4 regions of the Xenorhabdus sp. PB62.4 genome follow, and region 1 is predicted to be linked to each of the others. Evidence: predicted binding sites of a transcription regulator. Region 1 holds the regulator's gene; each other region holds the start of a gene.
The links. The regulator CRP, encoded in region 1, controls carbon source genes, mostly activating them, when cyclic AMP is high. The targets are predictions, from matches to a motif close to ATGTGANNNNNNTCACAT.

Region 1 (3,219 bases):
TTATGAAGGTCTGCATGGCGGTGTTGTCACGCCACAACACAATGTCGCCAGCCATGTTGACCTGCTGATTGGTGTTGTGCCTATCGTTAACCTTGAATGGATACAGAAACTCATCCGTGACACCAGCGAACGCGGGCACTCCAGAGAAGCCGTTATGGATTCCGTTGTCCGCTCAATGGATGACTATATCCGCTATATCACCCCCCAGTTTTCACGCACTCACATAAATTTCCAGCGCGTTCCCACGGTTGATACATCTAACCCCTTCTCTGCCAAGGCTATTCCGTCACTGGACGAAAGTTTTATCGTGATTCGTTTCCGTGGCCTGACTCAAATTGATTTTCCATATTTACTGGCGATGCTTCAGGGTTCATTTATTTCCAGTATAAATACCATTGTTGTTCCGGGTGGAAAAATGGGACTGGCGATGGAGTTAATTATGGCGCCAATCGTTAAGCAATTACTGGAAGGCCAAAAAATTTCATGACATAAACTGCTTTTTATTTTAAATAAAGCAGGCAACAAAAAATAATGTTGCCTGTTTTATTTAAATAAATAAGTCGTTCTTACAATAATAAAGTGGCTGATAAAAATCAGTTTTAGCCAGAACAGTGAAGCTACATAAAGCTCATCATAACGGAAACGCTGTCCAGAATTAATAAATACATTGTCAATAAAATAACCTCTCTAAACAGATTTCTGGTAATCTGGCAACCAGTTTAATATGCTGAAGCGATACAGGGGAAGACAGAAACGTTTTCCTGTGTTACAAACAAGGTTACAAGCGAGATTGGCAAGTTATATGGGGTGAGATCAATATGCCATCACTTTGGTATTCTTATAATCCATATAAAATTCCTGCTTGTCAGTTTTTCAGCAAGTTAATATGTTAAGCTATTGACTTTATAAAGCTAGCCTGAAGAGAAACCATCTGTTTCTCACATCATAAAGGCAGAAATAACAACAGAGGATAAAGCGAATGGTTCTCGGCAAGCCACAAACAGACCCTACTCTTGAATGGTTTTTGTCACACTGCCATATTCACAAATATCCATCCAAGAGCACGCTTATTCATCAAGGTGAGAAAGCAGAAACGCTTTACTACATTGTTAAAGGTTCGGTTGCTGTTCTAATAAAAGATGAAGAAGGTAAAGAAATGATCCTCTCTTATTTAAATCAAGGGGATTTCATTGGTGAACTTGGATTATTTGAAGAGGGGCAAGAACGTACTGCATGGGTGCGAGCCAAAAGCGCCTGTGAAGTGGCTGAAATTTCCTACAAGAAATTTCGCCAGTTAATTCAGGTTAATCCTGACATTCTGATGCGTTTATCTGCTCAGATGGCAAGTCGTCTACAAACAACTTCCGAAAAAGTAGGTAATCTGGCCTTTTTGGACGTTACAGGCCGTATCGCCCAGACGCTGCTCAATCTGGCTAAACAGCCTGATGCCATGACTCACCCTGATGGTATGCAAATCAAAATTACCCGTCAGGAAATTGGGCAGATTGTGGGTTGCTCCCGTGAAACAGTTGGTCGCATTCTTAAGATGCTGGAAGATCAAAACCTGATCTCCGCACATGGTAAAACCATTGTTGTTTATGGAACACGTTAGTTCCCGACAACCCTGAAATTCAGCCAGTGCAATTTATTACATCCGCACTGGCTTTTTTTGTTGCTTTTCCCGGCCGTTATTTTATTGATTTAACCATCGCGATATTGCCATATCCAACCGCGCTATACCTTCTGTTATCTCATCCTCAGCAATAATTAATGATGGCGTAAAGCGTAAGATACTGTCTCCGGCACTCAATAGCATCAATCCGTGCTCTGCCACTTGGTGCAATATTTCTCTGGCCTTGCCTTGATATTCCACTTTCAATACAGCGCCAATAAGCAACCCTTTTCCACGGAATTCATGGAAGATGCCATATTTTTGATTTATCTTTTCCAGTGCATGAATGATCATATCGTGGCGTTTTTCCACTCCCGCCAGTACTTCTGGTGTGTTGATGATATCCAAAGCGGCACAACCGATAGAGCAAGCCAACGGATTTCCTCCATAAGTTGTTCCATGCGCGCCTGTTTCCATCGCCGTCGCAATCGTATCTGTCGTTAGCATCGCACTAATCGGAAAGCCTCCTCCCAATGCTTTTGCCGTCGTCAGAATATCCGGTTGGACGCCGTAATGCTGATAAGCATACAACTTGCCTGTACGCCCCATTCCACTCTGGACTTCATCAAAAATCAGAAGCGCCTGATGCTTATCACATAACTTCCGCACACCATGAAGAAACGCTGTCGTTGCAGGCGTAACACCGCCTTCTCCCTGAATCGGCTCCAGAACAACAGCACAGGTGTCATCATCGATTACCGCTCTGACAGCATCCAGATCATTAAAAGGGACGTGTACTATATCGGCCGGTTTAGGCCCGAATCCTTCGGCGTATTTCGGCTGTCCTCCCACCGAAACGGTGAAAAACGTGCGTCCGTGAAACGCATGATGAAAAGCAATAATTTTGGTTTTATGGGGATGATGGCGGGTAATCGCGTAACGACGGGCCAGCTTAAATGCTGCTTCGTTGGCTTCCGCTCCGGAGTTAGCGAAAAATACTCGCTGTGCAAACGTTGCATCAATCAACTTTTTCGCTAAAGTTAAGGCGGGTTCATTGGTGAAAATATTGCTGACATGCCACAATTTTTCACCTTGCTGTTTCAGAGCCGCCACCAAGGCCGGATGACAGTGCCCCAGAGCCAAAACAGCGATACCACCGGCAAAATCGATATATTCTTTGCCCTGCTGATCCCAGACCCGGCTACCTTGCCCTTTGACAGGAATAAAATCCGCTGGCGCATAAATTGGCAACATAACCTGATCATAAGTATTCCGGCTATTTGCTGTGTTTTCTAGCATTTCCCCCACCTTATTTTTCTATTTGCCACACCGAAGTGAAATAATAATCACTAAATATGAATAAAAAATCAATTAGAGGCAAATAAAAAAACGAGTGAGGGATGACCGATAATACCTGACTAATACTTAAGAAAATTATTCAATAACTCATGCCCCTGCTCACTAAGAATACTTTCCGGGTGAAATTGCACCCCTTCCAGTGGCAAAGTACGATGACGTATTCCCATAATTTCATCCACATCGCCATTGCGCTGACTCCATGCTGTCACTTCAAATGATGCAGGAAGAGTTTCAGCAGCAATAACCAA
Region 2 (3,219 bases), on a different contig from region 1:
GGGTTTTTCACCACCAGGCTGCCATGTGAGCAAATGTGCCCCTTGAATGCTAATCGCACCGCGTACTTTAGGATGGGAAACAACAATCAAGGGAAAGCCGTCGATGTTTCGTTGACTGATATAAGGGGATATCTGTTCTACAATCGGTAATGAAAAAATTTTATCAAGCATTTGCCATAACCTTATGTAAACCTGAATAGGTAACATCTTGAATGAGTAGTGGTGCTAAGGCTCAAGAATAGCTCAATGTTCTGAAAATATAAATTTGGGAATATAAAAAACCACCCGTAAACAGGTGGCTTTTGAATATGGAGAAAGCTCGATTACTTAGAAATATGAGCGATCAGATCCAGAACTTTGTTTGAGTAACCTGTTTCGTTGTCATACCAAGAAACCAGTTTTACAAAGTTGTCGTTCAGGGCAATACCTGCTTTTGCATCAAATACAGAAGTCAGTTTTTCACCGTTGAAATCGGTAGAAACAACGTCGTCTTCAGTATAACCCAGGATGCCTTTTAACTCGCCTTCTGCTGCTTCTTTGATTGCGTCACAGATTTCTGCGTAAGTTGCTGGTTTTTCCAGACGAGCAGTCAGGTCAACAACAGAAACGTTAGGAGTAGGAACACGGAAAGACATACCCGTCAGTTTACCGTTCAGTTCTGGGATAACTTTACCTACTGCTTTTGCTGCACCAGTAGAAGATGGGATGATGTTCTGAGCTGCACCACGGCCACCGCGCCAGTCTTTCGCAGAAGGACCGTCAACAGTTTTCTGAGTTGCAGTTGTTGCGTGAACAGTTGTCATCAAACCTTCAACGATGCCAAATTTGTCATTGATAACTTTAGCCAGTGGAGCCAAACAGTTAGTGGTGCACGATGCGTTAGAAACAATATCCTGACCTGCATAAGCGCTGTGGTTGACACCCATTACGAACATTGGCGTGTTGTCTTTGGATGGGCCAGTCAGCACAACTTTTTTCGCGCCCGCAGCGATGTGTTTACGTGCAGTTTCGTCAGTCAGGAAGATACCTGTTGCTTCTGCAACAACGTCAACACCCACTTCGTTCCATTTCAGGTTAGCTGGGTCTCTTTCAGATGTAACGCGGATGGTTTTGCCGTTAACAACCAGCTGACCTTCTTTAACTTCAACAGTACCGTTGAAGCGGCCATGGGTTGAATCGTATTTCAGCATGTAAGCCATGTACTCTGCATCTAACAGATCATTGATAGCAACGATTTCAATATCTGAACGCTCTTGTGCAGCACGGAAAACAATACGGCCGATACGACCAAAACCGTTAATACCTACTTTGATAGTCATAGTATTCCACCAGCTATTTTTTAGTGAATTAAAAGTTGTTTCTAAAGTTACCAAAATCTTGCCAGCCGTCAAGCGGAATCGTGTCAACAATTGAAAAAGATCAATTTAATAATCACTACTTGAACGATTGTTATACGGCCGGGACAAGCTCTACGCACACCATTATCGGGGTATAGGGAGATATTTAAAGTTACCATCGGTTAGATATGTGAGACTTATCACAATTAGTAAGGTAAATTGCTGTGTTGAATGGGTTAGAATGCGTTTTAACATGTTTATGTTGATTTTTTGTTGTTTTCGATGATTTTTTATTGAAAATATTGGCCTTAAAAGGTGGTCATCATGGCTAAAAGTCAAAATATTTCCCTTTCTATAGAACAGCTTAGTACAATGCAGCGCCATGTTACACAAGAAGCTGGCACTGAGCCGCCGTTTTCAGGAAAACTACTGCACAACAAAAAAAGTGGTATTTACCATTGCCTGTGTTGTCGCCAGCCATTATTTGTTTCAGAGACTAAATTTGATTCCGGATGCGGATGGCCGAGTTTTTACCAGCCAATCAATGATGATTCTATCACTTACCTTGATGATTATTCACATAATATGCACCGGATAGAGGTGCGTTGTAGCCATTGTCAGGCCCATTTAGGGCATGTTTTTCCCGATGGCCCCAAACCGACAGGGGAACGTTTCTGCATTAATTCAGCAGCATTGCGTTTTATCGATAAAGAAACAGGCGAAGAAACAGCAGGTTAATGTCATTTAAGGCTGCTTTTTGAACTCAGGTGAAACTACTGGGTTAATAGTGCAAAAGAAACGATTCAGCTTTAGTGTTAAAATTATGTTGTTAATTTGCAATTATATTAATTGAAATAGTGTCGGCTTATAGTAATGCTCAGTGTCATCGTGTAAATAATATAAAGTAGCCATGTAGCCGTTAAGGAATATTAATGAAGTTGGATGATTTAATCTCTGCCATGACACCCGAAATTTATCAGCGATTGGTTCAGGCTGTCGAATTAGGAAAATGGCAGGATGGCGTACCGCTTACGCCAGAACAGAAAGAACATAGTTTACAGGCGGTGATGCTTTGGCAAGCCAGGTATAATCATGATCCTGAACATATGACGATTGGCACAGATGGCCAAATTACTGTCAAAAGTAAACAAGAGCTAAAAGCGACATTCCAGTCTGAAATGGTTGCAAAATTAAAACCACAATCAGAAGACTGATATGAATTGAATCGAAATAAAAACCTCGTCCTTGGCTAAAATTATTTTTAGCCAAGGACGAGGCGACTTTTGGTGTTTACAAAATCGATACTATTTCGCTTTGTGAGATTAATTTAGCACCCTTGGATGCCATTTCCTCAAAGGCATGCTGGCTGTCATCAGGCTGAATATTGACACCACGACAACCATCTGTAATCACATAGGTCTCGTAGCCGAGAGCCAGAGCATCAAGTACAGTAAATTTAACGCAGTAATCAGTAGCAATGCCCAATACAAGTAAGCGTTGTATATTATGTTCAGCCAGCCATTCATGTAGTTGAGTTTCGCTTTTATGGTCATTGTCGAAAAATGCACTATAACTATCTATCTGGGGATTCTCGCCTTTTTGGAAAACTTCCCGGATAGCAGATTGGTTCAATAAAGGATGAAATTCTGCTCCAAATTGCCCCTGTACACAGTGAACCGGCCACCATATTTGGGGAATGCCATTAAGCTCACCTAATTCCCCCATTTTTTGCCCGGAATTTACGGCAAAACTCATGTGGTTTGTTGGGTGCCAATCCTGACTGGCAATAATAGCAATATGATTCTTCTGGCTATTATTTTCCTGACAGAGGGCGATAACTTCATTCGCTACTTTAATGACAGTCTCGCTCTCTTTAACCGCC
Region 3 (3,219 bases), on a different contig from region 1:
TCAGTACATATCCGCGATCGTGACTGCCCTCTGTGCTTTACCAATGGTAAGGGAGCCAGCAAAAAAGCGGCATTGGCTTCTGCATTGGGAGAATATTTTGAGCGTCTATCGACAAACTATTTCTTTGCTGATTTTTACCTTGGCGATACTGTTGCCAAAGGCGAATTTGTTCATTATCCGACTGAAAAATGGTTCCCTCTGCCGGAAGATGATTCTCTGCCAGAAGGGATTTTAGATGAGCGCCTGCATCGTTTTTACAATCCAGATAATGCGCTCTGTGCCAGCCAATTGATTGACCTGCAATCGGGTAATGAGGAGCGTGGTATCTGTGCCTTACCATTCACGCGCCAATCAGATAACCAGGCTATTTATATTCCGATGAACATTGTCGGAAATCTGTATGTTTCAAACGGCATGTCCGCCGGAAATACCATGAACGAAGCCCGCGTTCAGGGGTTGTCTGAGGTGTTCGAACGTTATGTGAAAAACCGTATTATCGCAGAACGCATCAGCTTGCCTGAAATTCCACAGGATGTTATGAACCGCTATCCTGCCGTAGTTGAAGCAGTCAACAAATTGCAGGAAGAAGGCTTCCCGCTTTATTGCTACGATGCCTCACTCGGTGGTCAATTCCCTGTAATTTGTGTTGTATTGTTCAATCCGAATAATGGTACTTGCTTCGCATCCTTTGGTGCTCATCCTGATTTTGGCGTTGCGCTGGAACGCACTGTTACAGAGCTGCTGCAAGGGCGCAGCCTGAAAGATCTGGATGTCTTTACTCCACCAAGTTTTGATGATGAAGAAGTCTCTGAGCATACTAATCTGGAAACTCACTTTATTGATTCGAGCGGTGCAATCAGTTGGGATCTTTTCAAACAGGATGCCGATTATGAATTTGCTGACTGGAGTTTCAGTGGTACGACAGAGGAAGAGTTTGCCACTCTGATGGGAATCTTCAATACGCTGGATGCTGAAGTCTACATTGCAGATTACGAACATCTTGGCGTTTACGCATGTCGCATTCTGGTTCCTGGCATGTCAGATATTTATCCGGTTGAAGATTTACACATTGCCAATAACACGATGGGCACGCATCTGCGTGACACGATCCTGGCGTTACCGGACAGTCAATGGCAGCCGGAAGAGTATCTTGCCTTTCTCGAACTATTGGACGATGAAGGACTGGATGATTTCACCCGCGTTCGTGAATTATTAGGTATTGCTGCGGGTAAAGATAACGGCTGGAGCAATCTGCGTATCGGTGAATTGAAATCTATGCTGGCACTGGCTGGTAACGATTCGGAACAAGCCCTGATCTGGGTTGAATGGACACAGGATTTCAATGCCTCTGTCTTTACCGCTGAGAGAGCTAATTACTATCGCTGCCTGCAAACACTGCTGCTATTAACTCAGGAAGAAGATCGCGAACCCGCACAGTATTATCAAGCATTCGTTAAGATGTATGGGCAAGATACGGTTGATGCTGCTTCCGCTGCTATTGCTGGGGAGAACTGTTTCCACGGTTTATGGTCTGTTGATTCAGAATTAAAAGCATTGCCCGCGCATCAGGCATTGTTGAATGCTTATGAAAAACTGCAAAAAGCTAAACGTGAGTTTTGGGCGAAATAATTAAACTGTTACATTAAAGTTTATTAACTATAAAAAGTAAAATTCAGGTTAAATATAATTTATTTCAAAACAACAAATAAATGACAATTTGACCTGTTATTTTACTTTTCCATCTGAACTCTCTAAAACCCCCTACATAAAATATTTTTATAAATTTTAAAAAATATTTTTTCTTTATAATCAAAGTGATAAAATAATAACGCTGCATTTTGACGTCCATAGTTCACCAAACTTTCGGGCTAATATGATCCATATCAAATTCAGGTCAATGTCCATTTGTTACTATCATTGCGTGCTACAATTATTTAAGGATAAAGAGAGTGTTAGGATGAAAACTGACAACCCTTTTAATTTATTTCCACCTGCTGTAATGGCACAAATCTCTGATGATAGTGGTGTATATAAAGTCAATAAACACCCCGCAGTGACGTACTTATCGGCAATCATGGCAGGTGTGTTTATCTCCATTGCTTTTGTTTTTTATATTACGGCAACAACAGGAACCTCATCCATTCCTTATGGATTGGCAAAATTGACGGGAGGGATCTGCTTTTCCCTTGGCTTGATGCTGGTGGTTATATGTGGTGTTGATCTTTTCACTTCCACGGTACTGACGATCATTTCAAAAGCAACAGGGCGCATTACGTGGTCACAGATGTTCAGGAACTGGATTAATGTTTATATCGGTAATCTGATTGGCGCGTTATTTTTTGTGATCCTAGTTTGGTTCTCAGGCCAGTATGCCGTTGCCAATGGTGCCTGGGGGCTGAATGTATTACAGACCGCGGATCACAAAATGCACCATACCTTTATTGAAGCGGTATGTTTGGGTATTTTAGCCAATTTGATGGTCTGCCTTTCGGTTTGGATCAGCTATGCCGGACGCAGTTTGACCGATAAATTATTCGCGTTGATACTCCCGATTGGGATGTTTGTTGCCAGCGGCTTTGAGCACAGTATCGCTAATATGTTTTTAATTCCGTTCGGGATCGTCATCAGAAACTTCGCGCCAGATGAATTCTGGGTGAGAGTGGGAGCAACCCCCGAACAGTTTCCTCAACTCACCATTTCGAACTTTATTACCGATAATCTGATCCCTGTAACGATAGGTAACATTATTGGTGGTGCTGTATTAGTTGGGTTGACTTATTGGTTTATTTATTTACGTGGCGGCAAAAAGCATTAACTGCGCCTCCACGCCAGATTTATTAAAATTTCCACTGTTAAAAGGTAGAAGTATCATGTCTGAGTTAAATGAAAAATTTTCTGTAGCATGGCAAGGATTTAACGAGGGTAGCTGGCAAAATGAAGTTAACGTTCGTGACTTCATCCAGAAAAACTATACTCCGTATGAAGGTGATGAATCATTCCTTGCAGGCGCCACAAAAGAGACAGATATTTTGTGGGAAAAAGTCATGGAAGGTATCAAAATCGAAAACCGTACTCATGCACCGGTAGATTTTGATACTAATGTTGCGTCTACAATTACCTCTCATGATGCTGGTTATATTGCAAAAGATCTGGAACAAATCGTTGGTCTGCAAACTGAAGCACCTCTGAAACGTGCCATTATTCCATTTGGCGGCATTA
Region 4 (3,219 bases), on a different contig from region 1:
GACAGGTTTCAGTGAGAACTCTTCGTTGTATTCTCCTTCAGTCGGGCGTCCCAGGTGAGAAGTAACCATGACTTTGGCTCCCTGATTTAACGCAGCCTCAATCGTCGGCAAAGACGCACGGATACGTGCATCAGAAGTCACTTTGCCATCTTTTACAGGCACATTCAGATCAGCACGGATCAATACGCGTTTACCCGCCAGATCTAAATCAGTCATCTTAATTACAGACATGGTGAATCCTCTCATTGATTCTTTATAAAATTACTCAATCTTCTGCTATGTACCGTTTATGGCATAACAAATGATTATTTGAAACCGGTTGCGGCCATTGCCAGCGCTGTGTCAATCATGCGATTAGCAAAGCCCCATTCATTATCACACCATACGAGGGTTTTGATCAGGTGATTACCGCTGACCCTCGTTTGTGTTCCATCAACAATGGCACTGTGGGGATCGTGGTTAAAATCCGTTGAAACTAACGGCAAATCAGTGTAATCCACTATACCACGAAACTCTCTGAGAGCTGATTTTTGCAGGAGCCGGTTCACATCGCCAACTTTCACTGCGGCGCGGACTGTCACGCTTAAGTCAATGGCTGTCACGTTAATCGTGGGCACTCGTACAGAAATCGCCTCAAACCGATCACTAAATTTGGGGAAAATACGCGTGATGCCTGCCGCCAATTTTGTATCAACAGGAATGATGGATTGACTGGCCGCCCGGGTTCGTCGTAAATCACGGTGATACGCATCAATCACTGGCTGATCATTCATCGACGCATGGATGGTTGTCACCGTGCCAGATTCAATATTGAACGCATCATCCAACACTTTGATGATGGGAATGATACAGTTTGTTGTACAGGAGGCATTGGAAACAATGCGATCTTCCGTAACCAATGAATGGTGATTGACACCATATACCACGGTTGCGTCCAAGTCATTTCCTCCCGGATGAGAAAACAGGACTTTTTTGGCACCACTGGCAATATGAGCTTTTCCATCTGCCCGCTCGCCATATTTACCCGTGCAGTCAAGCACAATATCAATACCCAGATCTTTCCACGGCAAAGCTGAAATATCCTGCTGATGAAACAGCCGAATACTGTCATCTCCTACTTGCAATAAATCATTATTCAGGCGTATATCCCATGCAAAACGCCCATGACTGGAATCGTATTTCAATAAATGAGCAATGCCTTCCGCATCTGCCAATTCATTGATAGCGATCACTGAAATTTCAGCCCGACGCCCGGATTCGTAAATAGCACGCAAGACACTGCGCCCTATTCTCCCAAAACCGTTAATCGCTACCCTGATAGTCATGTTACTCCCTGAATGTCTCTGTAGTCATGCAACCGCTTAGGATAACTGAGCAACTGCTGCTTGTACGGATAATTCATCACAAAATTAACCAGATTGTGACAGACAAGACATTTTTTCACTCTGATTTACGCACTGAATTTATGGATTTTATGCACCAAACTGAAACGGTTCAGCTACTATAAAAGCAGATTACGAGAAAAAAAGCATAATGGCAAGCGCCATTCATCACACTGTAGAGGAAAAATTGAATAAAAAAAGAGCGCATTCGCTCCAAAATTGATTCGAATGCGCTTAAGAGAATAATTTGCCGATTATTTCAGCAGAGCGGTTGCCTTAGAAACGACGTTTTCAACAGTGAAACCAAACTCTTTGAACAGAGCATCAGCAGGTGCTGATTCACCGAAAGTATTCATACCGACGATATCGCCGTTGATACCAACGTATTTAAACCAGTAATCAGCAATACCCGCTTCGATGGCAACACGAGCAGAAACCGCCGCAGGCAGTACTGCTTCACGGTATGCCGCATCCTGCTTGTCGAAAGCATCAGTGGACGGCATGGAAACAACGCGAACCTGACGGCCTTCTGCACTCAGTTGTTCAGCCGCTTTCACAGCCAGTTCAACTTCAGAGCCTGTTGCAATCAGGATCAATTCAGGCTGACCTGCGCAATCTTTCAGGATATAAGCGCCTTTCTCGATATTCGCCAGTTGCTCAGCAGTACGTGCTTGCTGTGCCAGATTCTGGCGGGAGAAGATCAGAGAAGTTGGGCCATCTTTACGTTCAATCGCATATTTCCATGCAACCGCAGATTCAACCTGATCACATGGACGCCATGTGCTCATGTTTGGCGTTACGCGCAGGCTGGCGATTTGTTCAACTGGCTGATGGGTTGGGCCATCTTCACCCAGACCGATAGAATCGTGGGTATAAACGAAGATGCTGCGGATTTTCATCAATGCTGCCATGCGAACGGCATTACGGGCATATTCCACAAACATCAGGAATGTTGCACCATAAGGCACAAAACCGCCATGCAGTGCGATACCGTTCATGATGGCAGACATACCGAATTCACGTACACCGTAGTGAATGTAGTTACCGTCCTGTACTTCATTCAGTGGCTTAGAACCAGACCACATGGTCAGGTTACTTGGTGCCAGGTCAGCGGAACCACCCATGAATTCCGGCAGAACTTTACCAAACGCTTCCAACGCATTTTGTGAGGCTTTACGGCTTGCAATGGAGGCGGGGTTCTGTTGTAAGTTTTCAATGAATGCCTTGGATTCAGCTTCCCAGTTCTCTGGCAATTCACCGCTGGTGCGACGGGTGAATTCTGCCGCCAGTTCAGGATACGCCTGCGCATAGGCAGCAAACGTCTCTACCCATGCTGCTTCTTTGGCCTTACCGGCTTCCTGAGCATTCCAGCCAGCATAAATGTCCTGAGGAACTTCAAACGCAGGATGTTCCCAACCCAGTGCTTTGCGGGTTGCTTCGATTTCAGCATCACCTAATGGAGCACCGTGGCATTCTTCTTTGCCTGCTTTGTTTGGAGAGCCAAAGCCGATAATCGTTTTACACATCAACAGAGATGGTTTGCCTGTCTCTTTGCGTGCGGCTTCGATAGCGGCTGCAATTGCATCAGAGTCATGGCCGTCTACGCCACGGATAACATGCCAGCCGTATGCTTCAAAGCGTGCTGCGGTATCATCAGTAAACCAACCTTCAACTTCACCATCAATCGAGATACCGTTGTCATCATAGAAAGCGATCAATTTGCCCAGTTTCAGCGTACCCGCCAAAGAGCACACTTCATGAGAGATCCCTTCCATCATGCAACCGTCACCCATGAACACATAAGTGTAGTGATCGACGATATCATGACCAGGACGGT

Region 2: msrB (peptide-methionine (R)-S-oxide reductase MsrB) is a predicted target of CRP. The motif match lies at 1,526-1,543, and genes of this name have one in related genera.
Region 3: focA (formate transporter FocA) is a predicted target of CRP. The motif match lies at 1,872-1,889, and genes of this name have one in related genera.
Region 4: epd (erythrose-4-phosphate dehydrogenase) is a predicted target of CRP. The motif match lies at 1,539-1,556, and genes of this name have one in related genera.

What each region holds. Positions count from the first base shown of each region.
Region 1 covers NZ_NKHR01000015.1:26,568-29,786, reverse strand. Annotated here, with positions in the region: gene Xenpb_RS12870 (phosphoribulokinase) at 1-487, shown strand, start outside; gene crp (cAMP-activated global transcriptional regulator CRP) at 980-1,612, shown strand; gene Xenpb_RS12860 (aspartate aminotransferase family protein) at 1,694-2,911, opposite strand; gene Xenpb_RS12855 (aminodeoxychorismate synthase component II) at 3,031-3,219, opposite strand, start outside.
Region 2 covers NZ_NKHR01000014.1:83,458-86,676, reverse strand. Annotated here, with positions in the region: gene Xenpb_RS12655 (D-hexose-6-phosphate mutarotase) at 1-171, opposite strand, end outside; gene gapA (glyceraldehyde-3-phosphate dehydrogenase) at 324-1,319, opposite strand; gene msrB (peptide-methionine (R)-S-oxide reductase MsrB) at 1,662-2,075, shown strand; gene Xenpb_RS12640 (YeaC family protein) at 2,270-2,551, shown strand; gene pncA (bifunctional nicotinamidase/pyrazinamidase) at 2,628-3,219, opposite strand, start outside.
Region 3 covers NZ_NKHR01000002.1:31,345-34,563, forward strand. Annotated here, with positions in the region: gene ycaO (30S ribosomal protein S12 methylthiotransferase accessory factor YcaO) at 1-1,629, shown strand, start outside; gene focA (formate transporter FocA) at 1,958-2,815, shown strand; gene pflB (formate C-acetyltransferase) at 2,871-3,219, shown strand, end outside.
Region 4 covers NZ_NKHR01000016.1:38,373-41,591, reverse strand. Annotated here, with positions in the region: gene pgk (phosphoglycerate kinase) at 1-231, opposite strand, end outside; gene epd (erythrose-4-phosphate dehydrogenase) at 306-1,325, opposite strand; gene tkt (transketolase) at 1,637-3,219, opposite strand, start outside.